Regions from separate parts of the Rhizobium sp. N731 genome, predicted to be linked through region 2. Evidence: predicted binding sites of a transcription regulator. Region 2 holds the regulator's gene; each other region holds the start of a gene.
What was found. Region 2 encodes LexA, which represses DNA repair genes until DNA is damaged. Its sites were predicted from a motif close to TGTTCNNNNTGTGTTCNG; they were not measured.

Region 1 (7,198 bases), 1.4 Mb from region 2:
AGACCAGCTCATAAGAAGCGGTGGTATCGACGATGGTGCGGCAGGTGAAATGGATCGTGCGGGCGTAGGAGTCCTCCTGGCGCTCGCGGCGGCCGTTGACGGCGACATCGACGCCATGATTGCCGAGGATGCGCATCAGAAGCTCGACATCGGCCAGATGCGGCACGTTTTCCAGCGTCAGCGTGTCACTGGTCAGAAGCGAGGCGATCATCAGCGGCAGTGCGGCATTCTTGGCGCCGGAAATCGGAATGATGCCATTCAGCTCATTACCGCCGACAATTCTGATACGATCCATGTGCGCTTACTTCCTGAAAGTTCTGCCTTGAAAGAAGGTGAGGTGTTTAGGGGATTTATGAAGAGGCTTCAATTCGTCCGGGACGGAACATTACGGTTCGTCCATTTTTGCGGCGGGCAGCCCGTTTGTTTCGTCGGCCTGGCCGGAACGGCGGGCGCGCACCTGCTGTTTGCGTCTCGAAAGATTTTCCCTGAGCTTTTCGGCGGCGCGCTCGCGGCGCAGTTTCGCCTGTGCCTCGATTGCCTCTTTACGGCTCTTCTGGCCGGTTTCGGTCTTGTCGTTCATGCATATAGAATTAGCCGAATTCGCGCCGATCCAAAAGGCCCTTGCACCTCTTTCCACGCGAAGTTGGATTTTGCGGCTTGCGCTTGTCGTCAAGCTGTGGCAATAGCCGCCCCGTTCCCGCAATTGAGCCGCCCGGCTCCACGCGGATCTGGTCCTGCTGCCGTAGCTCAGTGGTAGAGCACACCCTTGGTAAGGGTGAGGTCGGTGGTTCAATCCCACTCGGCAGCACCAGTTTTCTTTTCCGACATCATTTCTCGCGTATCCGCCTGGCCAGCCCCTCATCCGCCTGCCGGCACCTTCTCCCCGCGCGCGGGGCGAAGGGACCATGCCGCAACCTCTCCGTCCCCCGCAAGCCTCGTGTAGGGCACGTCCCCTCGCCCCGTTTACGGGGAGAGGGTTAGGGTGAGGGGCAGCCATCCGCACGAAGCGGACTGCATGCCAGTACAATCGGGAATGTCGGATGCTTCGAGATAATAAGGCAGGAACGGGGATAACTGCCACCGTTCGATCAGTTCACCGGTTACCTTCACCGCGAACTGGCGCATGGGGCAGCGCATTAACCCCATCAAAAATGCCCTCGACATACCATCGATCACGGCTCTCTGATATGACATAGGAGGCGATATCTATCACCCCGCCTTCACCGTAGCCACGCAGGGTAGCCCGCAGATATTCCCGCTGCATTTGTGGGACGAGCTCAGCGGAAATACGCGCCAGCAAAGCGTCTTCAGCGGATATCTCTGCACCGTGAGCAAGGGCCGGCATTGCCAGCGCACCGCACAGAAACGCAGCCCGGATCAATTTTCGATCGAAATCCATGTCGAGCCCGCAGCTTTCCCGGCATGGTAGCGGTAGCAGCGCGCAAGCGCCATACAACTTATCTGCGACTACCCAAAATATCTCTGAGGCTGCGCGCGACGCGATCCGTCTTACGCAGGCTGGCATTCCGCCTCGTCGGCAACAAACGATTCACCATTGTTGACCGCAAAAATCTCGCTAGAATGGCTATCATGGCGGCGTCTCGCCTAGGTGGGCGCAGCACACTTGGTTCTGTCGAAACCCCGGAGGAGCATCGATGGCAACTGAAAAATGGCACGACCCGGTCAAGGTCGGTTTCGAAGGCGCTGACCTCAAAACCGTCAACGGGCCGTTCGATGCGCTGAAATGTCTGGCGGATCTCTGGCCGAGCGCACGCGGACTGCATTATATCAAGGCGCGCAGCACCTGCCGGGCGGCACTCGACGGGCGCAAGAGCGTGGAAGAGGCAAGGGCCGAGTTCCTGGCGGCGGCCGAAGAGGCGAAGCTGAAGCTGCTGCATTAACACGGCAGGGAGCGTCCGGCTGTTTTTCGATTTGTTCGGCAAAGCGTGCCGGAACGAGACATTGTTTAATTTTCACTTAACCCTGGATCGAGCAGATGCCGGGTTTTGGCGCTAAGGGCGTTGCGCCCGGGACAGCTGTTTCGATAGAAAACACGCAGCCATCATGATGATGGTCAGAGGCTCGTCACCGGAAAAGCCGGCGAGCCTCGTTCGGACAATCCCGTTTGTCAGCAGCCCACGTCGCCGGCATTCTCCACCTCGACATAACCGACACCGATGATCGTGCCGTCAGCCGCGCGGATGAAGGACGGCAGATAATGCGCCTCGGCCGGCTCGCAGGCGACACTGCCGGTATATTCGTTGAGGGCGATCTGATCCTTCGGCAAAGCGGAATAATCCATGCCTGTCTCGAGCGATGCATAAGCTGAGCCGGCGAAGACGCCGCAGCCGATAATTAGGGTGGACGTCCAGAGGCGAAGAAGCGTCTGCATGATGGTCTCCAGCGTTTCAGATCCGGCATTTCAACCCCTCGGAAGGTGTTTGGTTCCGTTGCCATGCCATGTGCGAGTGATATCCTCGCGGACTGCGGTGCTGCACCTTGGCGGAAGGCGCCGCCGTTCCATATCTGGCTGCAGTCTGAGAGGAATGACAACTATGAAAGCGCTACTGCCCGCACTTTTCGCCGGCGCCCTGCTGGCCGGCTGCTCCTCGGCCGACAGCCCGGCACTCGAACCCATTCCCGGGAGCATCACCTATGGCGGCCAGCCGCGCACCAAGCTCACCAAATCGCCGGTCGGCAGCGCCGTCTACAACCAGTTCTACAATGAGACGGGCCAGCGTGTGGAGGAAACCTATATTCTCCAACCGGACCGCAGCCTGAAGCTGGTGCGGCGCGAGGTGGGACCGGACTTCCCCGAGTGAGGATCGCCGCGCCGCAGACTTGACAGCGGCCGAAATCGCGAACATTCAAGGAACATCTAATTTTCCCGCAGTGATTCTGCGGGAGCCCGACCGGACGGCTGGATGTATCTCGAAAAGCTCAATCCGCAGCAGCGCATGGCCGTCGAGCACGGCACGCTCACCGACGGCAGCCATATTGCCGGGCCGCTGCTGGTTATTGCCGGCGCCGGTTCCGGCAAGACGAATACCTTGGCGCATCGGGTCGCCCATCTGATCGTCAAGGGCGCCGACCCCCGCCGCATCCTGCTGATGACCTTCTCGCGCCGGGCGGCGGCCGAAATGGCGCGGCGCGTCGAGCGCATCTGCCGCGACGTGCTCGGTTCGAATGCCGGCGTCATGGCCGAGGCGCTTGCCTGGTCCGGCACTTTCCACGGCATCGGCGCCAGGCTGCTGCGCGACTATGCCCAGCAGATCGGCCTCGATGCCGATTTCACCATCCATGACCGCGAAGACAGCGCCGACCTGATCAACCTGATCCGGCACGATCTCGGCTTCTCCAAGACGGAAAGCCGGTTCCCGGCCAAGGGCACCTGCCTTGCCATTTATTCGAGGGCGGTGAATTCGGAGACGGCGCTCGACCAGGTGCTGCGCGACGCCTTTCCCTGGTGCGCGGCGTGGGAAAAACAGCTGCGCGAGCTTTTCGCCTGCTATGTCGAGGCCAAACAGAGCCAGAATGTGCTCGATTACGACGACCTTCTGCTCTACTGGGCGCAGATGGTCGGCGAGAGCGTGATTGCAGAGGATATCGGCAGCCGCTTCGACCATGTGCTGGTCGACGAATATCAGGACACCAACCGGCTGCAGGCCTCGATCCTGATGGCGCTGAAGCCCCAAGGCCAGGGCCTGACCGTCGTCGGCGACGATGCGCAGTCGATCTATTCCTTCCGCGCAGCGACAGTGCGCAACATCCTCGATTTTCCCGCAGCCTTCAGCCCGCCCGCCAATATCGTCACGCTCGACCGCAACTATCGCTCGACGCAGCCGATCCTGACAGCCGCCAATGCCGTCATCGATCTCGCCTCGGAGCGCTTCACCAAAAATCTCTGGACCGAGCGGCAATCCTCCGAGCGGCCGCGCCTCGTGACGGTGCGCGACGAGGCCGAGCAGGCGCGTTACGTCGCCGACAAGGTGCTCGACAACCGCGAGGAAGGCCTCAAGCTCAAGCAGCAGGCGGTGCTGTTTCGCGCCTCACATCACAGCGGGCCGCTGGAGGTCGAGCTGACCCGGCGCAACATTCCCTTCGTCAAGTTCGGCGGGCTGAAGTTTCTCGACAGCGCCCATGTCAAGGACATGCTGGCCGCCCTTCGCTTCGCGCAAAATCCGCGCGACCGGGTGGCGGGCTTCCGGCTGATGCAGATCCTGCCGGGCGTCGGCCCCTCGACGGCCCAGAAGGCGCTCGACCTGATGTCCGAGGATGCGAGCCCGCTGTCGGCGCTTGCCGCCATGCCGGCGCCGCCGCGCTCCGGCGAGGATTGGACTGATTTCGTTTCGATGCTGCAGGAGATGAAATCCGGCAAGGCCGGCTGGCCGGCGGAAATCGAGCTGGCGCGGCAATGGTACGCGCCGCATCTGGAACGGCTGCATGAGGACGCCGCGACGCGGCAAGCCGATCTCTTACAGCTCGAGCAGATTGCCGGCGGTTATGCCTCGCGCGAGCGTTTCCTCACCGAACTCACCCTCGATCCGCCGGATGCGACGAGCGACCAGGCCGGCGTGCCGCTGCTCGACGAGGATTATCTCATTCTCTCGACCATCCACTCGGCCAAGGGCCAGGAGTGGACGAGGGTCTTCATGCTGAATGTCGTCGACGGCTGCATTCCGAGCGATCTTGCCGTCGGCGCCACCGCCGAAATCGAGGAAGAACGCCGGCTGCTCTATGTGGCGATGACGCGCGCCCGCGACGGTCTCGACCTCGTCGTGCCGCAGCGCTTCTTCACCTACGGGCAGAATGCGCAGGGCGACCGCCACGTCTATGCCTCGCGCAGCCGCTTCATTCCGGCGACCCTGCTGCAATTCTTCGAGGCCTGCAGCTGGCCGCAGGTGAAATCGGATGCCGCCGCGCAAGCCCAGGCGCGGCAGGTGCGCATCGATGTCGGCGCCCGTATGCGCGGCATGTGGCGGTAATGCATGTCGCCCGGAAGTGTGCAGCGGTTCCGGGACAACGACATGCATAAAACCAAAAGACTAAAGCGCGCCGCAGGCAATCCGATCCTGCGGCGCGCTTTGGTTCGGCCCTGACCCGGCAGGTGCTCAGTAGTCCCAGAACACCGGCACCCAACGGAAGACGTCGCCGTCGACCGCCACCCGGCCGACCGACGGGAACGGCAGGTGGGTGGCCACCAGCTGTTCGCCGTTCGCCGCCAGCTCCCTGAGAAGATCGATGCGAACGCGAGCGGCCTCCTCGGGATTGTGTTCGAAACCATTATACCAATCGGGGTGCTCGAACCCGACCGCGAACACGGCATCGCCGGCGAATGTCAGCCGGTCGCCGCCGGATGCCAGGCGGACCACGCTATGGCCGGGGGTGTGGCCGCCGGTGCGTTGGACGACCACACCCGGCGCCACCTCGGACCGCTCGTCGAACAGCTTGAGATGGCTGCCGTACTCGCTGAGGAACCGCTTTGCCGTTGCCCGAAGCGCATCCGGAAAGCCGGGCGGCATGGATACGTGGCTGAAATCGGGCGCCTCCCAGAACTTGGTCTCCGCGGCCGCCACATGGATCCTCAGGTCGGAACGCAGCTGGTCCTTCACGCCATCGACGAGCAGCCCGCCGATGTGATCCATGTGCAGGTGGGTGAGCACCACGTCGGTCACCGATGCCAGATCGATGCCGGCACCCTCCAGTCGCTTGATCAACTGCCCGGCGCGCGGCAAGTTCAAGTCCGGATCCAGGCCCAGTCCGGCGTCGATGAGGATGGTCCGCCCGCCGCTGCGCACGAGGACCACGTTCAACGCCCAGTCGAAAGCGTCTCGCGGGAGGAACATATCGTCCAGCCAGACTGCCCGGTCAGCGGCGTCGGCGTTGTGTCCCAGCATCGTCGTCGGGAGCGGCAGCACGCCATCGCTGATGATCAGCACTTCGATTTCGCCGATCCGCACCGCATAGCGCGACGGAACCAATTCTTCGGGCTTCGGCCTGCCAGGCTCCTGCCGACCAGTCGTACGGGGTTTTGCTTCTGCCTGCGACATGATGCGCTCCTGTTGGTTCGTGATCGAGAGATGTCGGTTAAGGGTCACGTCGCGGACCCTATGCCGAAGCACGGTTGACGGTCGATCCGTTCAAAGGAGAGGGAAGGCTAGGCTTTAGCACAGGCCGGCCTACGGTTTCGGCGCGTCACGCCGAAGACTTGGTGTTGAAGAGGCTGGCATCAGGACGCAGAGGCTCTCGCCCGTCGCACGGTGCCGCGCGCATCCAGCATTCCGAGGATGAGAGCGTCAGAGAAAAAGCGGCGGCTCGGCCGGTTTCAGGAATTTCGCGATCGTTTCCGCCTTCACGGCCTCGACAGAGGCCGGCGACCATTTCGGATTGCGGTCCTTATCGATGACGGCGGCGCGGATGCCCTCGAAGAAGTCGGGATTATCCGGCATCTGCAGGCAGGCGCCGAGTTCGCGGCCGAGGCATTCGGCGAGCGAGGCGCTGCGGCGGCCGGCCCTCAAGAGCTGCAAAGCAAGCTTCAGGCTGGTCGGCGAGCGCGCCAGCAGCACACGGCGCGTCTCAGCGGCAAATTCGCCATCCTCCACGTCGAGCGCAGCCAGAATCTCCTCGACGCTGTTGAAACGGAAAGCGCGGTCGATCATTGTCGCGTTCTGTCGCAGCCGGCTCTCGCCCGGAGGTTCTGCGTACACCTGCAAGACGCTGTCGACATCGCCCGACGAACTGCCGCGCGGCAGGCCCGATAAGCTCTCGATCACTTCGCCGAGCCGCGACGAGGCGATCTGAAAATCGGCAAGGCGGGCATAGATCGCATCCGCTGCGCCGATATCGAGCCCGGTCAGGCCGAGCCATGTTCCGGCCTCGCCGGGTGCCTTCGGCAGCAACCAGGTGGCGCCGACATCGGGGACGTAGCCGATGCCGGTTTCCGGCATGGCAAGACGCGTGCGCTCGGTGACGATACGGTGGCGGCCGTGCGAGGACAGGCCGACGCCGCCGCCCATGGTGATGCCGTCCATCAGCGCGACATAGGGTTTGGGGTAGACGGCGATCATATGGTTGAGACGGAATTCTTCCCGCCAGAAGGTTCCGGCGAGGCCGTCGCCGGCTCGGGCGCTCTCATGCAGGGCGCGGATATCGCCGCCGGCGCAGAAACCGCGTTCGCCCTCCCCTGTTGCCACGACAG
Region 2 (7,198 bases):
ACGCCTTCGTCGACGGCTTCGACTTCCATCGTCGCCTTGTCGGTTTCGATTTCGGCAATGACGTCGCCTGAAGTGACCTTGTCACCTTCCTGCTTCAGCCATTTGGACAGCGTGCCTTCTTCCATCGTCGGAGAGAGGGCGGGCATGAGGATATCGATAGGCATGGGTTCCCTCCCCCGATTAGAGCAGAATGTCGGTGTAGAGCTCGGATGCATCCGGCTCCGGATCGGCCTGGGCGAAATCGGCGCTGTCGGCGACGATGTCGCGAACATCCTTGTCGATCGCCTTCAGATCGTCTTCGGAGGCCCAGCCCTTTTCGATGAGGCGTGCCTTGACCTGCTCGATCGGGTCCTGCTCGGAGCGCATCTTCTGCACTTCTTCCTTCGTGCGATATTTCGCCGGATCGGACATCGAGTGGCCGCGATAACGATAGGTCAGCATTTCGAGAATGATCGGGCCCTTGCCGGAGCGGCAATGTTCGAGCGCCTCATCGGCCGCGGCCTTGACGGCGCGAACATCCATGCCGTCGACCTGAATGCCGGGGATGCCGAAGCCGGATCCGCGCAGCGAGTAGTTCGACTGAGCCGTCGCACGGGCGGTCGAGGTGCCCATTGCGTAACGGTTGTTTTCGACGATATAGACGATCGGCAGCTTCCAGAGAGCCGCCATGTTGAAGCTCTCGTAAACCTGGCCCTGGTTGGCAGCGCCGTCGCCGAAATAGGCGATGGCGACATTGCCGTTGCCGCGGTAATGGTTTGCAAAAGCAAGCCCTGTTCCGAGCGAAACCTGGGCGCCGACGATGCCGTGACCGCCGTAGAAATGCTTCTCTTTCGAGAACATGTGCATCGAGCCGCCCTTCCCGTGGGAATAGCCGCTGCGGCGCCCGGTCAGTTCCGCCATGACGCCGCGCGCCTCCATGCCGGTTGCCAGCATGTGCCCGTGGTCGCGATAGGCGGTGATGACCTGATCGCCTTCCTTCTGTGCCATCTGCATGCCGACGACGACAGCTTCCTGACCGATGTAGAGATGGCAGAAGCCGCCGATGAAGCCCATGCCGTAAAGCTGACCGGCCTTCTCCTCGAAGCGGCGGATCAGTAGCATCTCGCGATAGGCCTTGAGTTCCTCATCCCGATCGAAGTCGGCTACCGGGCCTCCATTCGATGCTTTGGCTGCTGGTTTTGCTGCAGTTTTGCGGCTGGAAACGGTCGCGGTCTTTCGCGGCGCCATTCAACCCTCCCTATGGGTTTGTCGTTTCTCGGTGGCGCGTACCATAGGGAAGAAATATGACCACAGCAATGCCATAATTGCATGGCTCGTATTCGGCGCTAAATTATTGGAAATAAATCAGAAATTTCAATTAACCGAATTCCGGTTAATTGGAATAATGGTTGAATATGACGATCTCGTCCGCACGCGACATATTCAGCTGATATCGCGCCTTTTCGTCCAGCATATCCTTGTCGAGCGAGCCATCACTCAGCAGCGCCACCTGGCTCTCCAGATGTTCGCGCTTCGCCTTCAAGACGGCAAGCTCTCGTTCGCGCGCGACGCGCTGACGCTCGAACGTCTCCGTCGCCCGCAGGCCATAATCGCCATGGATGCAATGATAACCGAAATAGGAAAGGAAGGCGACCGTCATGGCCGGAATGACGAAGCGGCCGAGCTTTCTCTTCTTATGATGCTTTGTCCACATACACGCATGCTCTTGAACGCATTACCAATTCGTTCAGCATAACGCACAGAGATTAACCGTTCATTGACCGTAAAAAGCGCGCAAGAAAAAACCCGCGCCGGGAGGCGCGGGTCGAGCCGTAAAAATCGGAAGGATCAGCCTTTGATGATCGAGCGACCGGCGTACTGCGCCTGAGGGCCGAGGCCTTCCTCGATGCGGATCAGCTGATTGTACTTGGCAAGACGGTCGGAACGCGACAGCGAACCGGTCTTGATCTGGCCGCAGTTGGTGGCGACGGCGAGATCGGCGATGGTCGAATCTTCGGTTTCGCCGGAGCGGTGCGACATGACGGCGGTATAGGCCGCCTTGTGCGCCGTGTTGACAGCATCGAGCGTTTCCGTCAGCGAACCGATCTGGTTGACCTTGACGAGGATCGAGTTGGCGACGCCCATGCGGATGCCGTCGCGAAGGCGCGCGGAGTTGGTGACGAAGAGATCGTCGCCGACGAGCTGGGTCTTGTTGCCGATCAGATCGGTCAGTGCCTTCCAGCCATCCCAGTCGTCTTCGGCCATGCCGTCTTCGATCGAGATGATCGGGTATTTGCCGGCAAGCTCGGCCAGATATTCGGCCATGGCGCCTGATTCGAGCGTGCGGCCTTCACCTTCGAGAACATACTTGCCGTCCTTGAAGAATTCCGTCGAGGCGCAGTCGAGGCCGAGGCACATGTCGTCGCCCGGCTTGTAGCCGGCTTTCTCGATCGACTTCATGATGAAGTCGAGGGCTTCGGGCGCGCTCTTCAGGCCGGGGGCGAAGCCGCCTTCGTCGCCGACATTGGTGTTGTGGCCCTGCGCGGCAAGCTCCTTGCGGAGCGTATGGAAGACTTCCGAACCCATGCGCACGGCTTCGGCGATCGAATCGGCGCCGACCGGCAGGATCATGAATTCCTGGAAGTCGATCGGGTTGTCGGCATGGGCGCCACCGTTGATGATGTTCATCATCGGCACCGGCAGGAGGCTCGCGGAAGCGCCGCCGACGTAACGGTAAAGCGGCAGGCCGGATGCCTGGGCGGCAGCCTTGGCGACGGCGAGCGACACGCCGAGGATCGCATTGGCGCCGAGGCGCGACTTGTTCGGCGTGCCGTCGAGCTCGATCATGATGTTGTCGATCTGGATCTGGTTTTCGGCGTCGATGCCGCCGATCGCGTCGAAGATCTCGGTGTTGGCCGCCTCGACCGCCTTTTCGACGCCCTTGCCGAGATAGCGCTTGCCGCCGTCGCGCAGCTCGACCGCCTCATGCGCGCCCGTCGAGGCGCCCGAGGGAACGGCCGCGCGGCCCATGCTGCCGTCTTCGAGATAGACGTCGACTTCGACGGTGGGATTGCCACGGCTATCGAGGATCTCGCGGGCGATGATATCGGTGATTGCAGTCATGGGTTCTTCCTGCTCGGTGGGTGATCAAACGTTCGAAGCCTGTCATAATCGAAGGCGTGCAAATTACAATGCGCAATTACCAGCCTTCGAATCGGCGTTCCCAAGTGGCCTAGACCACGATCATGTCATCCTGTTGAAGGTCAGGCCTTGGCGACCGCATCAAACGCAAGCAATTTCTCAAGCAGCCGCGGCATGTCCTTGAGATAGACCATGTTCGGGCCGTCGGATGGTGCGTTGTCAGGGTCCTGGTGTGTTTCGAGGAAGACGCCGGCAATACCCGTCGCCACTGCCGCGCGTGCCAGCGTCTCGACGAACTCGCGCTGACCGCCCGAGGATTCGCCCTGCCCGCCCGGCTGAGCGACGGAGTGGGTCGCATCGAAAATGACGGGCGCGCCCATCGCCGCCATGATCGGCAGCGAGCGCATGTCGGAAACCAGCGTATTGTAGCCGAAGGAGGCGCCGCGCTCGCACAGCAGCACGTTCGGATTGCCGCTGGCATTGAGCTTCTTCAGGACGTTCTTCATATCCCAAGGGGCGAGGAACTGGCCCTTCTTGACATTGACGGCGCGGCCGGTCCTGGCTGCTGCGATCAGAAGGTCGGTCTGACGGCAGAGGAAGGCCGGGATCTGCAGGACATCGACCACCTTGGCCACCTCGGCGCATTGCTCGGCCGTATGGACGTCGGTTATGACGGGAAAACCGAATTCCTTCTTGAGGTCGGCAAAGACCTCCATGCCTTTTTCCAGGCCGATGCCGCGCTCTGCCGAGAGCGAGGTGCGGTTCGCCTTGTCGAAGGAGCTCTTGTAGACAAGGCCTATGCCGAGCTTGCCGCAAAGCTCCTTCAGCGTGCCGGCGACCATAAAGGCGTGATCGCGGCTCTCCATCTGACATGGGCCGGCAATCAGCGACAGGCGGGCGATATTGGAAAAGGTGACCTGGCCTTCGCCTTCGCCGATCCTGACTTCGGAATTCGTGTCGGTGCTCATCGTTTTTCCTCGAAGGCGAAGAGCGCACCCTGCCCGGGCGTGGGCTTCACCAGAATGCGGTTGTTCTTGCGCGTGTAGGTCACCCCGTTAGCAGCCAAATGCGCTTCTGTCACGGCAAGATCGGCGACAGTGAAGAGGATTGCCCGGCCGCGCAGGCCACGATCGGCGGAGGAGACGACAAGCTCGAAATAGGCCTCCAGCCCTTCCGGCGTCATCAGGCTGATCTTCGCATTCGATGCCGCGATATTCACGCCGAAACCGGTTTTCTCCGCCGCCGCCTGCCCTATCGCAAGTCCGACGAAAGCGGCGAATGCCGCCGGGTCCGGCGCACAAAGCGCGATCTCGGCAATACCGATCACGCCATTGGCATGCGTCTCCAGCGCGGCGCGATCTGTCGGGAACGAATTGATGCGCTGGCAGGTAAAGAGAAAGAAATCGGGGGCGCGCAAATCAGCTGCAAAGGCCAGCTTGAAGCTGCCGACGCTCTCCGAACCATCCGGCATCCGCATCGGCCGGCTGAATTGCAACATCTCACCGGCGCTCGCGCCGTTGCCGACCAAGCGCTTATGATCGACGCCGGCATCCTCGCTGAGGAAGGCCAGCGCAGAAAGTCCCTCCTCGCCGCAGCGGAAACGGAAGGCGCGATTGCGGGCAATGAAGACATTGCCCTGGCGGGCCGCTGCCTCGCTCTCCTCGACACTCGCAACGCCAAGCGGCTCCAGATAGGTCTTGTCGGCGAAAAAGACGCAGGCATTCTCCGTTCCGAAGGGATGGCGCGCATCAGCGGCGACGGTGAAACCGAGCTTGCCGAGCCTTTCACGCGCCAGATCGATATTGACCACGGGCAGCACGACATGATCCAGCGGGTGCGACTTGGCGGAATGCGCGTTCATGAATATCCCTCCTGAAACCGGCAAGAGATGTGCGACAGCACCTCGCTCAATGCAAGACATGTGCACCAATCCGGCGAATGAAAATAAAAATCTCGACGAGTTGACGCGAAGTTTTACGGAAATTTAGCTACTTGCGGAACACATATGGAACATATAGTGTCCGTTCTGGATTTGTTTCAATCACGGGGTCTGACGTCGATGCTCACGCGCAAACAACAGGAGCTTCTCCTTTTCATTCATGAGCGCATGAAGGAATCCGGCGTCCCTCCCTCTTTCGACGAAATGAAGGATGCCCTGGATCTCGCCTCGAAATCCGGAATCCACCGGCTGATCACGGCGCTCGAGGAGCGCGGCTTCATTCGCCGCCTACCGAATCGCGCCCGGGCGCTTGAAGTGATCAAACTTCCGGAGGCCTATAACCCCAGCCTTCAACAGCGGCGCGGTTTTTCGCCGAGCGTCATCGAGGGCAGCCTCGGCAAGCCCCAGCCGGTCGCCGCCCCCGCTGCGCCAAAGCCGGTCGCCGACAATGGCAACTCCATCTCCGTGCCGGTCATGGGACGTATCGCCGCCGGCGTTCCGATCTCGGCGATCCAGAACAACACCCACGACATCGTCGTTCCCGCGGATATGCTCGGCTCCGGTGAGCACTACGCGCTGGAGGTCAAGGGCGATTCGATGATCGATGCCGGCATCTTCGACGGCGATACCGTGATCATCCGCAACGGCAGCACCGCAAGTCCCGGCGATATCGTCGTTGCCCTCGTCGACGACGAGGAAGCAACGCTGAAGCGTTTCCGCCGCAAGGGTGCCTCGATCGCGCTCGAGGCCGCCAACCCGGCCTACGAGACCCGCATCTTCGGACCCGACCGCGTCAAGGTGCAGGGCAAGCTCGTCGGCCTCATCCGTCGCTATCACTGACGCCGGATGGGCCGGAATCGGTAAAACGATCGTTGCGCCAATCATAGGCGCGGTGGCGCATCCATGGTCGCGACAAAGCATCGAAGGCGGTGGTGACCTCCAGGTCGGCACCGGCGAAGCGCAATTCGACGGAACCGGTCCTGCGCAGCGTCTCGCCGGTGAAAAGCGTGCCGCCTGAGCGGCAGCTGTCGAAGCGCAGACGGACCGAGGTCACGACGATATCGGCCGTATCGCAGGCCGGGCCGAGATAGGCGGCATTGTCGATGACGGTCACGATATGGCCATTGCCGAGTCTTGATGTGCACCAGGCTTTCTTGACGCAGGAAAAGCGGTTTGCTTCACCGCCTGCTGCGGCTGCCCGCATCGCTGCGCTCGCTTCGTTCTGCTGATCGCGGGAAAGCCTGACACGGCGGTCTTCTCCTTCCGGCGGGATAGCCGGACCATCCAGCATCTTCGGCGGATCATGTGTCGGCAGGACCAGCGCTCGCTGCCACTGGTCGAAGATGAAATCCGGCGGGTTTTCACGGTTGGAAGCTATTGCCTCAGCCGCGACAACCGCAACCAGACTGCCATCCTCCGAAATCACCAGATCCGGCGGCCGGGGAGCCGGCAGAAGCAGCACGATGAGCGTCGAGATGGCGATGATCGATGTGCCGACATGGCGCAGTCGGGTGCGCAGCAGCGTCAGCAGCAGAAAGCCTGCCACCGCCACTGCGAAATACCAGGCGGGCAAGTGGCCGACGCCGATATCACCGCCCCAGCCGGACACCGTCTTGGCGACCGCAATCACCAGATCGAGGCCGAATCCGACCACCTTCCAGAGCGGAGCGTCCACACCGAAAGGCATGAGCAACATCGCCAGCAACCCGGCCGGCATGACGATGAAGGAGATGATCGGCATCGTCGCAAGGTTTGCCGGCAGGCCGTAAGCCGTCAGGCGATGAAAATGCTCGATCGAAAACAGTGCGGTGGAAAAGCCGCCGATCAGCGAGGTCAGGAAGACGCCGCCGAAGAAACCGGCGACGGCAACCACCGGCCTGATGATCGGCAGTTTCAGAAAAGCGTTTTCGCGGACACGCCTGTCCTTCCAGAGCTGATAGCCCGATACCAAAGCCAATGTCGCGGCAAAGGACATCTGAAAGCTCGGTCCCAATACTTCAGAAGGTGAAATGGCGATGATGATGAGCGCAGAGAGAACGATATTGCGCAGGCTGATCGACGGCCGATCGAAGAAGATGGCAATCAGCATAATGGCCATCATGATAAAAGCGCGCTCGGCCGAAACGCCGAAACCGGAGA
Region 3 (7,198 bases), 1.7 Mb from region 2:
TGCGGAGCGTTATTTGTCGACGGCGCTGTTTGAGGGGTTGGGGAGCTGAGGTAAGGCTTTATCTCCCGGTTTCCCATTCTTAATCCCCGCGGGAATATTGGGGGCGCTGCGGCGCCCCTAGCTCTTGCTGATGTGATCCGCTGGGGTGAACTTAAAATTGGATAAAACTTGGGGGCAAAGTCACGGTCTATACTGTTAAGCGGGGATTTGCGTTCATCCTTATCGGATCGATGAAAGCTAAGTGCACTGGTGTGAGAAGGAAAGAATGCTGAACGCGCAGGCGCGATTATTATGTACAGCGGTTTTGGTTCTATCGGCTATTGGTCTGCGGCAGACTGCGGCAATGGCGCCGTGTCCTAGCCAGAAAGAACTGCTTGCGAAGGCAGAGATCGTCGTGGAGGCGAGGGTCAGATCACTCTCCATCAGCCCTTCTGGTTTGATAACGACCGACAAAGATTTCCCAGGGCAGCTGGTAAGAGCAGAGTTGGAGATCAAGAAGGTCATCAAAGGAAAGTTCGCTGCAAAGGAGGCGATAGTGTACGGCATCCCATTTCCTCCCGGGCCGTTCACTGAGTTGACTACCATGGCACTAATCTACGGGTACGAGGGCCATGACACATTCGAGTGGGAACTTTCGCAGGCCGACATGGACCATGGTATAGGGTGGTTCAGGATCAATGACTGCATCTATCACAAATTCCCCGAATTAGACGTCGGCCCCCGCTGACGAAGGTGACCCGCCCTGCATTACGCAGAGCTAGTTGCAGACGTTCGTCCCATCGAATTCGGTCTAGACCGAAATTTGTCGTTGATTGAAAGCATCGCTTGTTCCCGATGTCGCGCGAGCAGGGCATTGCTGTCATAGGCTTTATCGCCGAACACCGCCGTGCCCACCTGACCAACGAGAAGAGCAGGACGTCAGCGCGCCCGCGGTCCTCATCTCGCTATGCCGCCGCCGTCAACCTCTCCCCGGCAATCCTGTAGGAAATCGCTTCGGCGAGATGCAAACGGCCGACTGTCGGTTTGTCGTCGAGGTCGGCGAGGGTGCGGGCGACCTTGAGGACGCGGTGGTAGCCGCGGGCGGAGAATTTCATTTTTTCGGCGGCGTCGCGCAAGAGCTGCAAGCCGGCGGCGTCGGGTTCGGCGAGTTTTTCGATCATCGCGGTGGAGCAGCGGGCATTGGTGCCGATGCCCTTGGCGCCGGCGGCTTCGAAGCGCTCTTGCTGGAGTTCGCGGGCGCGGGCGACGCGGCGGGCGACGTCGGCGCTGGCCTCGGCCGCCATCGGGCGGATGAGGTCGGCGGCTGAGACGGCGGGCACGTCAATGCGGATATCGATGCGGTCCATCAGCGGGCCCGAGATGCGGGCCTGGTAATCGCTCATGCAGCGCGGGCCGCGGGCGCAGGTGTGGCCGGGCTCACCGGCCATGCCGCAGCGGCAGGGGTTCATCGCGGCGATCAGCTGGAATTTGGCGGGATAGGAGACGCGGTGATTGGCACGGGCAATGACGCATTCGCCGCCTTCGAGCGGCTGGCGCAACGCATCGAGCGCCTGCGGCGTGAATTCGGGAAACTCGTCGAGGAACAGCACGCCGTGATGGGCAAGCGAGGCTTCGCCCGGCCGGGCGCGTATACCGCCGCCGACAAGCGCGGCCATGGTGGCGGAATGATGCGGAGTGCGGAAGGGCCGGCGATCGGAAAGCTTGCCGCCGGTGAGCTGGCCGGCGATCGAGTGAACCATCGACACTTCAAGCAGTTCGGCGGGCGAAAGCGGCGGCAAGATCGAGGGCAGCCTTGCCGCCAACATCGACTTGCCGGAACCGGGAGGCCCGACCATCAAGAGGTTGTGACCGCCGGCTGCCGCCACTTCGAGGGCGCGCTTGGCGCTTTCCTGGCCCTTGATCTCGGCGAGATCCGGCAGGTTGGCGGCATTGGCGCGGATCGACGGCTCCGGCCGGGAGAGCACCTGCGTGCCGCGGAAATGATTGGCAAGGGCAATCAGGCTGCGGGGTGCGAGAATATCGACCTCGGCGCCGGCCCAGGCGGCTTCGGCGCCGCTTTCGGCCGGGCAGATCAGCCCCTTGCCGAGCGCATTGGCGCCGATGGCGGCCGGCAGCGCGCCTGCGATTGCGGCGATCGTGCCGTCGAGATTGAGTTCGCCGACGACGACATAATCCGAGAGCGCATCGGCAGGAATGGCGCCGAGGGCAGCCATCAGGGCCAGCGCGATCGGCAGATCGAAATGCGAGCCTTCCTTCGGCAGATCGGCCGGCGCCAGGTTGACGGTCACCCGTTTGCCCGGCAGCGCCAGGCCGGAGGCATGAAGAGCGGCCTGCACGCGCTCGCGGCTTTCGGCCACGGCCTTGTCAGGCAGGCCGACGATCTGCATGCCGACCTTGCCAGGCGCGATCATGACCTGGACCTCGACCGGCACGCCTTCGATGCCCTGGAATGCTACCGTACTGACACGCGCGACCATATGCCCACCCTTGTCCCGCAAACTCTTAGAGACCGCCCCGTGGCCGTTAAAAGCCAGCGGTTGCAATCTGGCACGGACGCAGGACTAAAACAAGAACAATAAAAGAACGCAGGCAGATAATCAGCAGTGAGCGCGGTTGTACCCGATCGCAGCCTCAGCCGCGCTTGCGCTCGATCGCGTCCCAGAGCAGGGCCGCGATATCGGCGCCACCGAACTTCCGGACCTCGCGGATGCCTGTGGGCGAAGTGACGTTGATCTCGGTCATGTAATCGCCGATCACGTCGATGCCGACGAGCAGGAAGCCACGTTCCCTCAGCGCCGGGCCGATGCGCTCGCAGATTTCCTTTTCGCGCGCCGTCAGTTCGGTCGCCTCAGCACGGCCGCCGACATGCATGTTGGAGCGGCTGTCATGCTCGGCCGGCACGCGATTGATGGCGCCGGCAAACTCGCCGTCGACGAGGATGATGCGCTTGTCGCCCTTGCGCACGTCGGGCAGATATTGCTGGGCGATGAAGGGCTCGCGGAAAAGCTGGCCGAACATTTCCAAGAGCGAAGAGAGATTGCGGTCGTCGCGGGTGGAATGGAAGACGCCGGCGCCGCCATTGCCGTAGAGCGGCTTCAGGATGATGTCGCCCATCTCGTCGCGGAAGCGGCGGATTTCGGCGGGATCCTTGGTGATCAGCGTCTTCGGCATCAGGTCGGAGAATTCGGTGACGAAGATCTTCTCCGGCGAATTGCGCACCCAGGCCGGATCGTTGACGACGAGCGTCTTCGGGTGGATGCGCTCGAGCAGATGCGTCGAGGTGATATAGGCCATGTCGAAGGGCGGATCCTGGCGCAGCAGCACCACATCCATGGTCGAGAGATCGACGCGCTCGGGCGCGCCAAGCTCGAAGTGATCACCCTTGACGTCGCGCAGCACCATCGGCTCGACGCTGGCAAAGAGCTTGCCATCGCGGAAGCTCAGGCGCTCGGGGGTGTAATGGAAGAGCCTGTAGCCGCGCGATTGCGCTTCCAGGCTCATGGCGAAGGTGGAGTCACCTGCGATATTGATGCCGGCGACATGATCCATCTGGACCGCTACATTGGTGATCTTGGCCATTTCCGTCCCTCGCTGAATGCCGGACAGATGTAGGTCGGCCCGGCATCAAACGCAACGGTCATCGAAGGCTTGCGGCGGTCGCAATTTTCAGGCGGCGATGCCCTGGCTGCCGCCGTTGCGCAGCATGTTGCGCAGCCGGTAGGCGATTGCCAAAGGCTTCGGGAAAGGCTTGCGCAGGAAGGCGACCTTGCGGACGTAAGTGTCGACCCGCCAGCTCGCCCAGGTTCCACCTGCGAAAAAGGCGACGTCGCCGGTGCACAGGGTCCGTTCCGTGCCATCCTCGGCGGTGATGTGGACCTCGCCTTCGAGGATCATCACGGTCTCGTCCCAGCCGAAATACCAGCGGAATTCGCCCGCCGTGCAGTCCCAGATCGCCGTCAGCGACGCCTCGTCATGGCCGCGCGAATGTTCGGCGGTGCGGGCTTCAGGATTGCCGCTGATGATCCAGTCGGGATTGATCGGCGTCGATTTCAGCGGCAGGTGGCCGCTCGCATGCGCGACGAAGGATTTCCCGGCCGGCTTCAGCGCGATATAAGGCACCGAGCGCGCAGCCATGCCGACCGCACTTGCAAGCATCATCTTCCAGGCCATGCAACAACCCCCGATTCTTAATCCCTACCGCGGTGGTGGGTAGCAGAGAGAGGTAAGGAGCTCGTTCAACGCGGGACTAAAATTTTAACAATCCGGCAACTCGACAGCGCCGCAAGTCCTCAGAAGGCGTCGGGAAAGTGCCGCGGCAGCCGACCGGGCATGACCGCGACGATGTCGTAGCGCTGGGAAAGGCGAGCTTGATCCGCCTGACGGGCAAGCCAGAGATCGCTTGCCGCCCGGATCCGCTTCTGAGCGCCGATGGAGACGGCGTCGATGGCCGCAGCCTCGCCATGGCGGGCCTTGACCTCGACGAAGACGGCGAGATCGCCCTTGCGGGCGACGATATCGATCTCGCCGAGCCTGGTGCGGTGGCGCAGCGCCAGGATGCGGTAGCCCTTCAGCATCAGGAAGGCGGCGGCGATATATTCCGACATGAGGCCGCGGCGCAGCGCTTTCCGCTTGGTGGCGGTGAGGTCTTTATCGCCCATTGCCGCTCTTCATCTCCAGCAGGCGCTGGTACAGCGCCTTGCGCGGCAGGCCGGTGAGACGGGCGGCTTCGGTCGCTGCCTTTGCCGTCGGCATCGACATCGACAGGTCCGCAAGCACGGCGTCGACATCGGCCTCGGACGTTTCGGCCGGCTGCGGCGGACCGACGACGAGGACGATCTCGCCCCTGACATTTTCCACCTGCTGGTAATGGGCGGCAAGTTCGGCCAGCGTGCCGCGGCGGAATTCTTCATAGGTCTTGGTCAATTCGCGGCAGACGCAAGCCGTCCGGGCCGGGCCGAGCACATCGGCGGCGGCAAGAAGCGCCGCACCGATGCGATGGGGCGATTCAAAAAAGATCAGCGTCGCCGGGGCTGCAGCCAGTTCGCCGAGACGATCGCGGCGGGCCTTGTCCTTGGCCGGCAGAAAGCCGGCAAAGAGGAAGGCGTCGTTCGGCAGGCCGGAACCGACCAGGGCGGCGAGTGGCGCCGAGGCGCCTGGAATGGGAATGACGCGGTAACCGGCGGCAATTGCCTGCCGGGCCAGCCGGTAGCCGGGATCGGAGACGAGCGGCGTGCCGGCATCGGACACCAGCGCCACCGAGCGGCCGGCTTCCAGCGCCTGGATGAGCCTCGGACCGGCTTCGTCGGCATTGTGCTCGTGGTAGGCGAAGGGACGGTTCTGGATGCCGTAGCGGTCGAGCAGAACGCGGGTGACACGCGTATCCTCGCAGGCGAGCACGTCGGCGCCGGCCAGCGTCTCCAGTGCGCGCAGCGTGATGTCGCCGAGATTGCCGATGGGGGTCGCGACCATATAGAGCGCCGGTTCCAGCGGCCGCGCCGGCACCGCCATGTTGTGCAGGCGGAAGCTTCGCCGGCCGGCGTCCTCCGCTGTGGTTTGCTCGTTCATGCCATTTGCCTTCGTCCCGACGGCCCTTCGCCCCTCATCGGGCCTTTATGGGCGAGCGGCGCCGCTTCGGCAAGGGTTGGGATTTCTGTGAGGATTGCTCCGGAAAACCTGAAATGCGGGGGCTCAGCCGTCCATGCCTCTTGCCATCCAATGCTGAAGTCTGCCATTTTGCCCGTCCACTCCCCCGACCTAAATCGGGAAAGCATTCTTCGGGCCTTCGATGCGCCCGGGCAGTCACGGTCGAAAGCGGTAGCATCCCATGCGTATTACTATTGAGCGGTCAAACCTTCTGAAATCGCTGAACCACGTCCACCGTGTGGTCGAACGTCGCAACACGATCCCGATCCTGTCCAACGTACTGCTCAAGGCCGATGGCCAGAACCTCGACATGAAGGCGACCGACCTCGACCTCGAAATCACCGAGGCGACGCCGGCAAGCGTCGAGCAGCCTGGCGCCACCACCGTTCCCGCCCACCTTCTCTACGATATCGTGCGCAAGCTTTCCGATGGCGCCGAAGTGCTACTGGCGACCAGCACCGACGGCGGCTCGATGACCGTCCAGTCCGGCCGCTCGAAATTCTCGCTGCAGTGCCTGCCGGAATCCGATTTCCCGGATCTGACCGCCGGCACCTTCACGCATTCCTTCAAGCTGAAGGCGACCGATCTGAAGATGCTGATCGATCGCACCCAGTTCGCGATCTCGACGGAAGAGACGCGTTATTATCTGAACGGCATCTTCTTCCACACGATCGAGAGCAATGGTGAGCTGAAGCTCAGGGCGGTCGCGACCGACGGCCACCGGCTGGCCCGCGCCGATGTCGACGCGCCGTCGGGCTCCGAGGGCATGCCCGGCATCATCATTCCGCGCAAGACCGTCGGGGAACTGCAGAAGCTGGTCGACAATCCGGAAGCGATCGTCACCGTCGAAGTTTCAGACGCCAAGATCCGCATGACGATCGGCTCGATCGTCATGACTTCGAAACTGATCGACGGCACCTTCCCCGATTACCAGCGCGTCATCCCCACCGGCAACGACAAGGAAATGCGCGTCGATTGCACGACCTTCGCCCAGGCCGTCGACCGCGTCTCGACGATCTCCTCCGAGCGCGGACGCGCCGTGAAGCTGGCGCTTTCCGAAGGGCAGCTGATGCTGACCGTCAACAATCCGGATTCCGGCAGCGCTACGGAAGAAGTCGCCGTCGGCTACGACACGGATGCGATGGAAATCGGCTTCAATGCCAAATATCTGCTCGACATCACCGCGCAGCTTTCCGGCGAGGAAGCGATCTTCCTGCTGGCCGATGCCGGCTCGCCGACGCTGATCCGCGACACCGCCGGCGACGATGCGCTCTACGTGCTGATGCCGATGCGCGTCTGACGGGAACGAAGGCCGTCTGCCATTGTTTTCCTCCTGTCAAAACGGGAGGATCTCCTCATGAAAAAGACCGGAACTGTGCGTATCGGCATATCCGGCTGGACCTATACGCCTTGGCGCGGCCAATTCTATCCCAAGGATCTGCCACAGAAGCACGAGCTTTCCTACGCCGCCCGGCATTTCCGTTCGATCGAGATCAACGGCACTTTTTACGGATTGCAGCGGCCTGAAAGCTTCGGCCGCTGGCGGGACGAAACG
Region 4 (7,198 bases), 1.1 Mb from region 2:
ATGCTGTACTTCCTGACCTTCTCGACGCTGGCGCTCGTCATCGGCATGATCGTCGCCAACGTCGTCCAGCCCGGCGCCGGGATGAACATTGATCCGGCATCGCTCGACCCGAAGGCCGTCGCCACTTTTGCCGATAAGGCGCATGAGCAGAGCATCGTCGGATTCCTGACGAATATCATCCCGACAACGATCGTTGGCGCCTTTGCCGACGGCGATATTCTGCAGGTGCTGTTCTTCTCGGTGCTCTTCGGCATCGCGCTCGCCATGGTCGGCGAAAAGGGCGAGCAGGTCGTGACTTTCCTCAACGCCCTGACGGCCCCGATCTTCAAGCTCGTCGGCATTCTGATGAAGGCCGCTCCGATCGGCGCCTTCGGCGCCATGGCCTTCACTATCGGCAAGTACGGCATCGGATCGATCGCCAATCTCGCCATGCTGATCGGCACCTTCTACATCACCTCGCTGCTGTTCGTCCTTGTCGTGCTCGGCGCGGTTGCCCGCTATAACGGCTTCTCGATCCTGGCGCTGCTGCGTTACATCAAGGAAGAGCTGCTGCTGGTGCTCGGCACCTCGTCTTCGGAGGCCGCACTTCCGGGCCTGATGAACAAGATGGAAAAGGCCGGCTGCAAGCGTTCGGTCGTCGGCCTCGTCATTCCCACAGGCTACTCCTTCAACCTCGACGGCACCAACATCTACATGACGCTGGCGGCGCTCTTCATCGCCCAGGCAACCGGCATCAATCTCTCCTGGGGCGACCAGATCCTGCTGCTGCTGGTGGCGATGCTGAGCTCCAAGGGTGCCGCGGGCATCACCGGCGCCGGCTTCATCACGCTTGCCGCAACTCTCTCCGTCGTGCCTTCCGTGCCGGTCGCCGGCATGGCGCTCATCCTCGGCATCGACCGCTTCATGTCGGAGTGCCGGGCGTTGACCAACCTCGTCGGCAATGCCGTGGCGACGATCGTCGTGGCGCGCTGGGAAAACGAGCTGGATACGGGGCAGCTTGCCAGAGCCTTGGGCGGCGAGACCGAGGAGACGTCGGCCGCCGGTCTCCAGCCCGCCGAATAAGCAGCGTGATCATTGGCAATCTTTGCAGCGGCCCGTTATCCAACGGGCCGTTCACTTTTTGAGTAAGCTCGTTCTCTACTCATCGTCATCCTCGGCTTGCGCCGAGGATCTGCTGCCCTTATCGACCCGAGGCAGATGCTCGGGACAAGCCCGAGCATGACGGAGGCAGGGTTGACTGACCTCTGCAGCGGTCCGATGGCCCGTTACCCAACGGGCGTTTTTTGCTCCGCGTCAGCCGCGATTGTCGCCGAGAAGGCGGTCGTAAACGGCGCCGATGGCGTTTGCTTCCTTCTCCAGCGCAAAATTCGCTCTGACGTGGCGCAGCGCATTCTCGCCATGGGCAATCGCCAGCGCCGGATCTGCGATATAGGGGGCGATTGCCCGCGTCAGCGCCTCACCGTCACCCGCGGGGACGACGGCGCCGGTCTCGCCATTGACGATGAGTTCGGCATAAGCGCCGGCGTCCGATGCCACGACGGCGGTGCGCGAGGCCATGGCTTCGAGCGGAGTCAGGCCGAAACCCTCGTTGCGGGAAGGGGCGACGTAAAGCATCAGGCGGCGATACCAGACTTTTATGTCAGGAACTTCGCCGAGGAAAAGGATACGGTCGGCGAGGCCGGCGGCGGCGACATCGGCCTTGAGCTTTTCGCCAAAGCCCACGTGCTCCGCCGTCACGCGGCCGGAGACGACGGCCGTCCATTCGGGGTGCTGTGGCAAGAGTTCGATCATCGCCTGGACGAAGAGATCGGTGCCTTTCTGATGGCGCACGCGGCCGAAGCAGCCGACGAGATAACGGCCGGGCAGGCCGGTCGCAGCAATGCCGTCGTCGGCGGTTTCCGGCGGGTGGAACAGGGAGAGGTCAACGCCGTGCTGGATGACGGTGTGGGGCACCTCGAGGAAGGAGCCGGACCGGTCACTGGTTGCAATCACCGCATCCATGCGGCGGATCAGCCATTTCGTGTAGGCGGTGTGGCGGCGCTGCGCGGCCGAGGTGAAGATGAGCTTCAGCGGCATGCGCAGGAGATGGCGGAGCAGGATACCGACGGCCATCTCATTGTTGCGGCGGGCGTGCCAGACGCGATGGCGCCGGCGCGCCGGCCTGCGCCACAGACCAGGGAGCTGTGACCATCTCAGTTTCGCCAGGCCCTCCGGCAGGCCGGGGCCAAGCGTTGCTATGCGCATGCCAAGCCGGATCTGGCATGGGATGAGCTGAACGATGGTCGACGTGACGCCGGAGAGCCGGCGCTTGAAATTGGGCGCGATGATCTCGACGTCACGCATATCAGGCAAGGATGGATCTCATGTCTGGCGGGCGATCAGCCCCAGGAAACCTGGAGGATTTCGTAGGCCTTGGAGCCGCCGGGTGCGTTAACCTCGATGGAATCGCCGACTTCCTTGCCGATCAGCGCACGGGCGATCGGTGAGGAGATGGAGATGCGGCCGGCCTTGACGTCGGCTTCCTGGTCGCCGACGATCTGGTAGGTCTTTTCTTCCTCGGTGTCCTCGTCGACGAGCTTCACCTTGGCACCGAACTTGATCTTATCGCCGGACATCTTGGTAAGATCGATGACCTCGGCGCGCGCCGTCAGATCTTCAAGCTCGGTGATGCGACCCTCATTGTGGCTCTGGGCTTCCTTGGCGGCATGATATTCGGCATTTTCGGAAAGGTCGCCATGGGCACGGGCTTCGGCGATCGCCTCGATGATTCGGGGACGCTCTTCCTGCTGACGCCAGCGCAGTTCTTCCTGCAGCTTGACGAAACCACCCTGTGTCATCGGTACCTTATCAACCATTTTTCTGTCCTTCACTCCTTGTGGCCGCCGGTCTTGCCTCAGCACAGTCAGGCACACACAAAAGAAAACAGGTCCCGAAGGGAACTTCGGAACCGTGCCACAATCCTAGTCGCGTGCTTATAGCAGATCGCCACGGCCGATTTCCAGAAAATTCGCATAAATGAAACGCAACCCGCTGATCCATCGGGTGAAGTGCCCCAAAACGGGGCAGAGGCGGCGACGGCGGGATTTGACTTTAGGCCATGGAACATATAGAGAACATTCTAATGAAGAAGTCGCTAACCGAACGCTTGGCCATCCTGTCAGATGCCGCGAAATACGATGCTTCCTGTGCCTCCAGCGGCACGGTGAACCGCGATTCGAGCACAAGCGGCGGACTGGGTTCGACAGAGGGTTCCGGCATCTGTCATGCCTATGCTCCGGATGGGCGGTGCATTTCGCTTCTGAAGATCCTGCTCACCAATTTCTGCATCTACGACTGCGCCTATTGCGTCAATCGCTCCTCCAGCAATGTCGAGCGGGCGCGCTTCACGGCGGAGGAGGTTGTCTGGCTGACGCTGGAATTCTACCGCCGCAACTATATCGAAGGCCTGTTCCTGTCGTCCGGCATCATCCGCTCTTCCGATTACACGATGGAGGAGATGGTCCGTATCGTCCGCGAGCTGCGTGTAACGCATCATTTCCGCGGCTATATCCATCTCAAAGCAATCCCGGCGGCATCGCCGCGTCTGATCGAGGAGGCGGGGCTTCATGCCGACAGGCTGTCGCTCAATATCGAGCTGCCGACCGACAGCGGCATCACCCGCTTCGCACCGGAAAAGAAGCCGGCCAATATCCGGCGATCGATGGCGGATCTCAGGATGAAGATTGAAGCGGCCGGCGAACCGACGCTTAAGACCGGGAAACGCCAGCGTTTCGTCCCGGCCGGCCAGAGCACGCAGATGATCGTCGGGGCGGATGGGGCGAACGACGCGACCATCCTTGCGAGCAGCGGCCGGCTCTACAGCAGCTATGGCCTGCGGCGTGTCTATTATTCGGCCTTCAGCCCGATCCCCGATGCTTCGAAGAACCTGCCGCTGATCAAGCCGCCGCTGATGCGCGAGCATCGGCTTTACCAAGCCGACTGGCTCTATCGGTTCTACGGTTTCGGCATCGACGAGATCACCGCAAACCAGGTGGGCGGCATGCTCGATCTCAATCTCGATCCGAAACTTGCCTGGGCGCTTGCCAACCGGGCTGAATTTCCCGTCGACATCAACAAAGCCGAGCGCGAGCGGTTATTGCGCGTGCCCGGTCTCGGCACCAAGACGGTGAAGGCCATCGTTTCGGCGCGCCGTTGTCGCCGGCTCCGGCTCGACGATCTCTTGCGGCTCGGCGTTTCGATCAAGAAGGTCCAAGCCTTCATCTCAGCGGAAGGCTGGTCGCCCCGCCGGCTGATCGACCGCCCGGACCTGCGCGCCATGTTCGAGCCGCAGCCTGAACAATTGTCGTTGCTGTGATGCGCCGGGTCGTGCTTGCGGGACGGGGAGAGCTTGGCGAATGGCGCGATGCCGCACGCGCCCTGGCGGCCGCCGGCATCTTGCCCGAGGAGATCGACTGGCGCGAAAAAAGCACCGAGGCCGATCTTTCGTTTCAACGTGACGCCATGCCGCCGGAGCCTGCGACATCACGCAAGCCGATGACGGTGCCGCCCGCCTTCATCGAGCTTGCGGAGACGGTTCTCTGCCATTCCGATCCGGCGCGGTTTTCGCTGCTTTACCATCTGCTCTGGCGGCTGCAGCTGGACCGGCAGCTGCTTGAGGTGACCTCCGACGAGGATGTCGTGCGTACCAGGCTGATGGCTAAGAACGTTCGGCGTGACGCGCACAAAATGACGGCGTTCGTCCGCTTCAAGGAGGTTGGCGCGGTATCGGCAGGTCGTCGGAAATTCCTCGCCTGGTTCGAGCCGGACCATCATATCGTCAGGCGCACGGCTCCCTTTTTCCAACGCCGTTTCACCGACATGGACTGGCTGATTGCGACGCCCAAGGGCTCGGCGGCCTGGGACGGCGAGCGGCTGACGATTGCCGACGAGCCATGCGAAAGGCTCAATCTCAGCGATGCCACGGACGAACTCTGGCGCACCTACTATGCCAGCATCTTCAACCCGGCGCGATTGAAGGTGAAGGCGATGCAGGCGGAGATGCCGAAGAAATACTGGAAGAACCTGCCGGAAGCCGATCTCATTCCCGGCTTGATCGCATCGGCCGAGAGCAAGGTGCGCGACATGGCGGCGCGGGAAGCGACGCAATCGCTGCCTTTTCACGACCGCTTGCAGCAGGCCGCGCGAAATTTTCCCGCAGAACCGGAGGCTCCGGTGGGCGCACTCGAAGCGCTGCGCGCGGAGGCTGCGGTCTGCACGCGCTGTCCGCTTCACGCCAATGCGACCCAGACGGTATTCGGAGAGGGGCCGGGCGATGCGGAGGTGATGTTTGTCGGCGAGCAGCCGGGCGACCAGGAGGATATTGCCGGCCGCCCCTTCGTCGGTCCGGCCGGCCGGTTGCTCGACCAGGTGATAGCAGAGGCGGGTATCGACCGCTCAAGGCTCTATGTCACCAATGCCGTCAAGCATTTCAAATATGAGCCGCGCGGCAAGCGCCGCATCCACCAGAAGCCCAATATGGGCGAGGTGAAGCATTGCCGCTGGTGGCTCGATCTGGAAATGGAACTGGTCAAGCCGAAGCTGATCGTCGCCATGGGGGCGACGGCGCTTGCGGCGCTGACCGATGTGAAGCAGCGTCTCCAGGATATCAGGGGAAGAGCGATGGCGATCGAAGGCGGGCGGACGCTGTTCGTGACGGTGCATCCGTCCTATCTGCTGCGTATTCCCGACGAGCGGCTGAAGGCGGAGGAAATGGTACGGTTTCGCGAGGACATACTGGAAATTCAGCGGCTTATGACGGAAGTCGGATAAACCGATTCCGGTCAAGGTCGCGCCACCGCCCGTCGAGCGGTAGCGCTGCCCTGTCTCAAGCGAAGTAGCTTTGCAGCGGCCGTACTTCGAGATTGCCTGCCTTCAGCGCCTTGATCGCCTGGGCGGCGGCTTCGGCGCCGGCCATCGTCGTGTAATAGGGCACCTTCTGCATCAGCGTCGCGCGGCGCAGCGACTTGGAGTCCGAGATCGCCTTATTGCCGTCGGTGGTGTTGATGACGAGTTGGACCTGGCGGTTGCGGATCGCGTCCTCGATGTGCGGACGGCCTTCCAGAACCTTGTTGATCTTGGTGGCGGTGATGCCGTTTTCCCCGAGGAAGCGGGCGGTGCCGCCGGTTGCCAGCACCTTGAAGCCTTCTTCGACGAGGATGCGGATTGCCGGTAGCACGCGCGCCTTGTCCTCATCGCGCACGGAGACGAAGACCGTTCCGTCACGCGGCAGTTCGACGCCGGCGCCGAGCTGCGACTTGGCGAAGGCCAGGGCAAAATCGGTGTCGAGGCCGATCACTTCGCCGGTCGAGCGCATTTCCGGGCCGAGCAGCGTGTCGACGCCGGGGAAGCGGGCGAAGGGGAAGACGGCTTCCTTGACGGCGATGTGGGTGAGCTTGCGCGGATCGGGCTTCTGCCCATAGGCGGCGAAGGTCGCATCGAGCTTCTCGCCGGCCATGACGCGGGCGGCGATCTTGGCGATCGGCGCGCCGATGGTCTTGGCGACGAAGGGCACGGTGCGCGAGGCGCGCGGATTGACCTCGAGCACGTAGACGGTGCCGTCCTTGATGGCGAACTGGACGTTCATCAAGCCGCCGACATTGAGCGCCTTGGCCATGGCTTTCGCCTGGCGCTCCAGCTCGTCGAGCAGTTCGACCGGCAGCGAGCGCGGCGGCAGCGAGCAGGCCGAGTCACCGGAATGGATGCCGGCTTCCTCGATGTGCTCCATGATGCCGGCGACATAGACGTCGGTGCCATCCGAGAGGCAGTCGACATCGACTTCGATGGCGTGAGTCAGGTAGCTGTCGAAGAGCAGCGGGTTTTTGCCGAGCAGGGTGTTGATCTGGCCTGTTTTGTCGTTGGGATAACGCTGCTTGATGTCTTCGGGCACCAGTTCCGGAACCGTGTCGAGCAGGTAGGTCTGCAACTGGCCTTCCGAATGCAGGATCTGCATGGCACGGCCGCCGAGGACGTAGGACGGGCGCACGACCAGCGGGAAGCCGATTTCGGCTGCGACCAGACGTGCCTGCTCGACCGAATAGGCGATGCCATTGTTCGGCTGGTTGAGGTCGAGCTTCATCAGCAGCTTCTGGAAGCGGTCGCGGTCTTCGGCGAGATCGATCGCATCGGGCGCGGTGCCGAGGATCGGGATGCCGTTCTTTTC

Region 1: a site for LexA is predicted at 2,860-2,877, ahead of AMK02_RS03005 (ATP-dependent helicase). Genes of this name have one in related genera too.
Region 3: a site for LexA is predicted at 2,569-2,586, ahead of AMK02_RS01680 (YifB family Mg chelatase-like AAA ATPase). Genes of this name have one in related genera too.
Region 4: a site for LexA is predicted at 3,099-3,116, ahead of AMK02_RS15050 (putative DNA modification/repair radical SAM protein). Genes of this name have one in related genera too.

What each region holds. Positions count from the first base shown of each region.
Region 1 covers NZ_CP013601.1:609,996-617,193, reverse strand. The annotation lists gene murA (UDP-N-acetylglucosamine 1-carboxyvinyltransferase) at 1-295, opposite strand, end outside; gene AMK02_RS03035 (hypothetical protein) at 386-580, opposite strand; tRNA gene AMK02_RS03030 (tRNA-Thr) at 737-811, shown strand; gene AMK02_RS03025 (hypothetical protein) at 1,094-1,399, opposite strand; gene AMK02_RS03020 (DUF982 domain-containing protein) at 1,656-1,901, shown strand; gene AMK02_RS03015 (hypothetical protein) at 2,129-2,392, opposite strand; gene AMK02_RS03010 (hypothetical protein) at 2,556-2,822, shown strand; gene AMK02_RS03005 (ATP-dependent helicase) at 2,925-4,985, shown strand; gene AMK02_RS03000 (MBL fold metallo-hydrolase) at 5,112-6,050, opposite strand; gene AMK02_RS02995 (enoyl-CoA hydratase/isomerase family protein) at 6,297-7,198, opposite strand, start outside.
Region 2 covers NZ_CP013601.1:1,979,419-1,986,616, reverse strand. The annotation lists gene AMK02_RS09860 (pyruvate dehydrogenase complex E1 component subunit beta) at 1-164, opposite strand, end outside; gene pdhA (pyruvate dehydrogenase (acetyl-transferring) E1 component subunit alpha) at 181-1,227, opposite strand; gene AMK02_RS09850 (FtsB family cell division protein) at 1,373-1,693, opposite strand; gene eno (phosphopyruvate hydratase) at 1,828-3,102, opposite strand; gene kdsA (3-deoxy-8-phosphooctulonate synthase) at 3,243-4,088, opposite strand; gene AMK02_RS09835 (VOC family protein) at 4,085-4,981, opposite strand; gene lexA (transcriptional repressor LexA) at 5,180-5,899, shown strand; gene AMK02_RS09825 (ComEC/Rec2 family competence protein) at 5,880-7,198, opposite strand, start outside.
Region 3 covers NZ_CP013601.1:328,777-335,974, reverse strand. The annotation lists gene cysK (cysteine synthase A) at 1-49, shown strand, start outside; gene AMK02_RS01685 (hypothetical protein) at 266-727, shown strand; gene AMK02_RS01680 (YifB family Mg chelatase-like AAA ATPase) at 945-2,477, opposite strand; gene gshB (glutathione synthase) at 2,632-3,579, opposite strand; gene AMK02_RS01670 (cupin domain-containing protein) at 3,667-4,170, opposite strand; gene AMK02_RS01665 (YraN family protein) at 4,290-4,658, opposite strand; gene rsmI (16S rRNA (cytidine(1402)-2'-O)-methyltransferase) at 4,648-5,565, opposite strand; gene dnaN (DNA polymerase III subunit beta) at 5,825-6,943, shown strand; gene AMK02_RS01650 (DUF72 domain-containing protein) at 7,001-7,198, shown strand, end outside.
Region 4 covers NZ_CP013601.1:3,055,758-3,062,955, reverse strand. The annotation lists gene AMK02_RS15065 (dicarboxylate/amino acid:cation symporter) at 1-1,062, shown strand, start outside; gene AMK02_RS15060 (glycosyltransferase family 4 protein) at 1,294-2,352, opposite strand; gene greA (transcription elongation factor GreA) at 2,379-2,855, opposite strand; gene AMK02_RS15050 (putative DNA modification/repair radical SAM protein) at 3,122-4,354, shown strand; gene AMK02_RS15045 (UdgX family uracil-DNA binding protein) at 4,354-5,808, shown strand; gene carB (carbamoyl-phosphate synthase large subunit) at 5,864-7,198, opposite strand, start outside.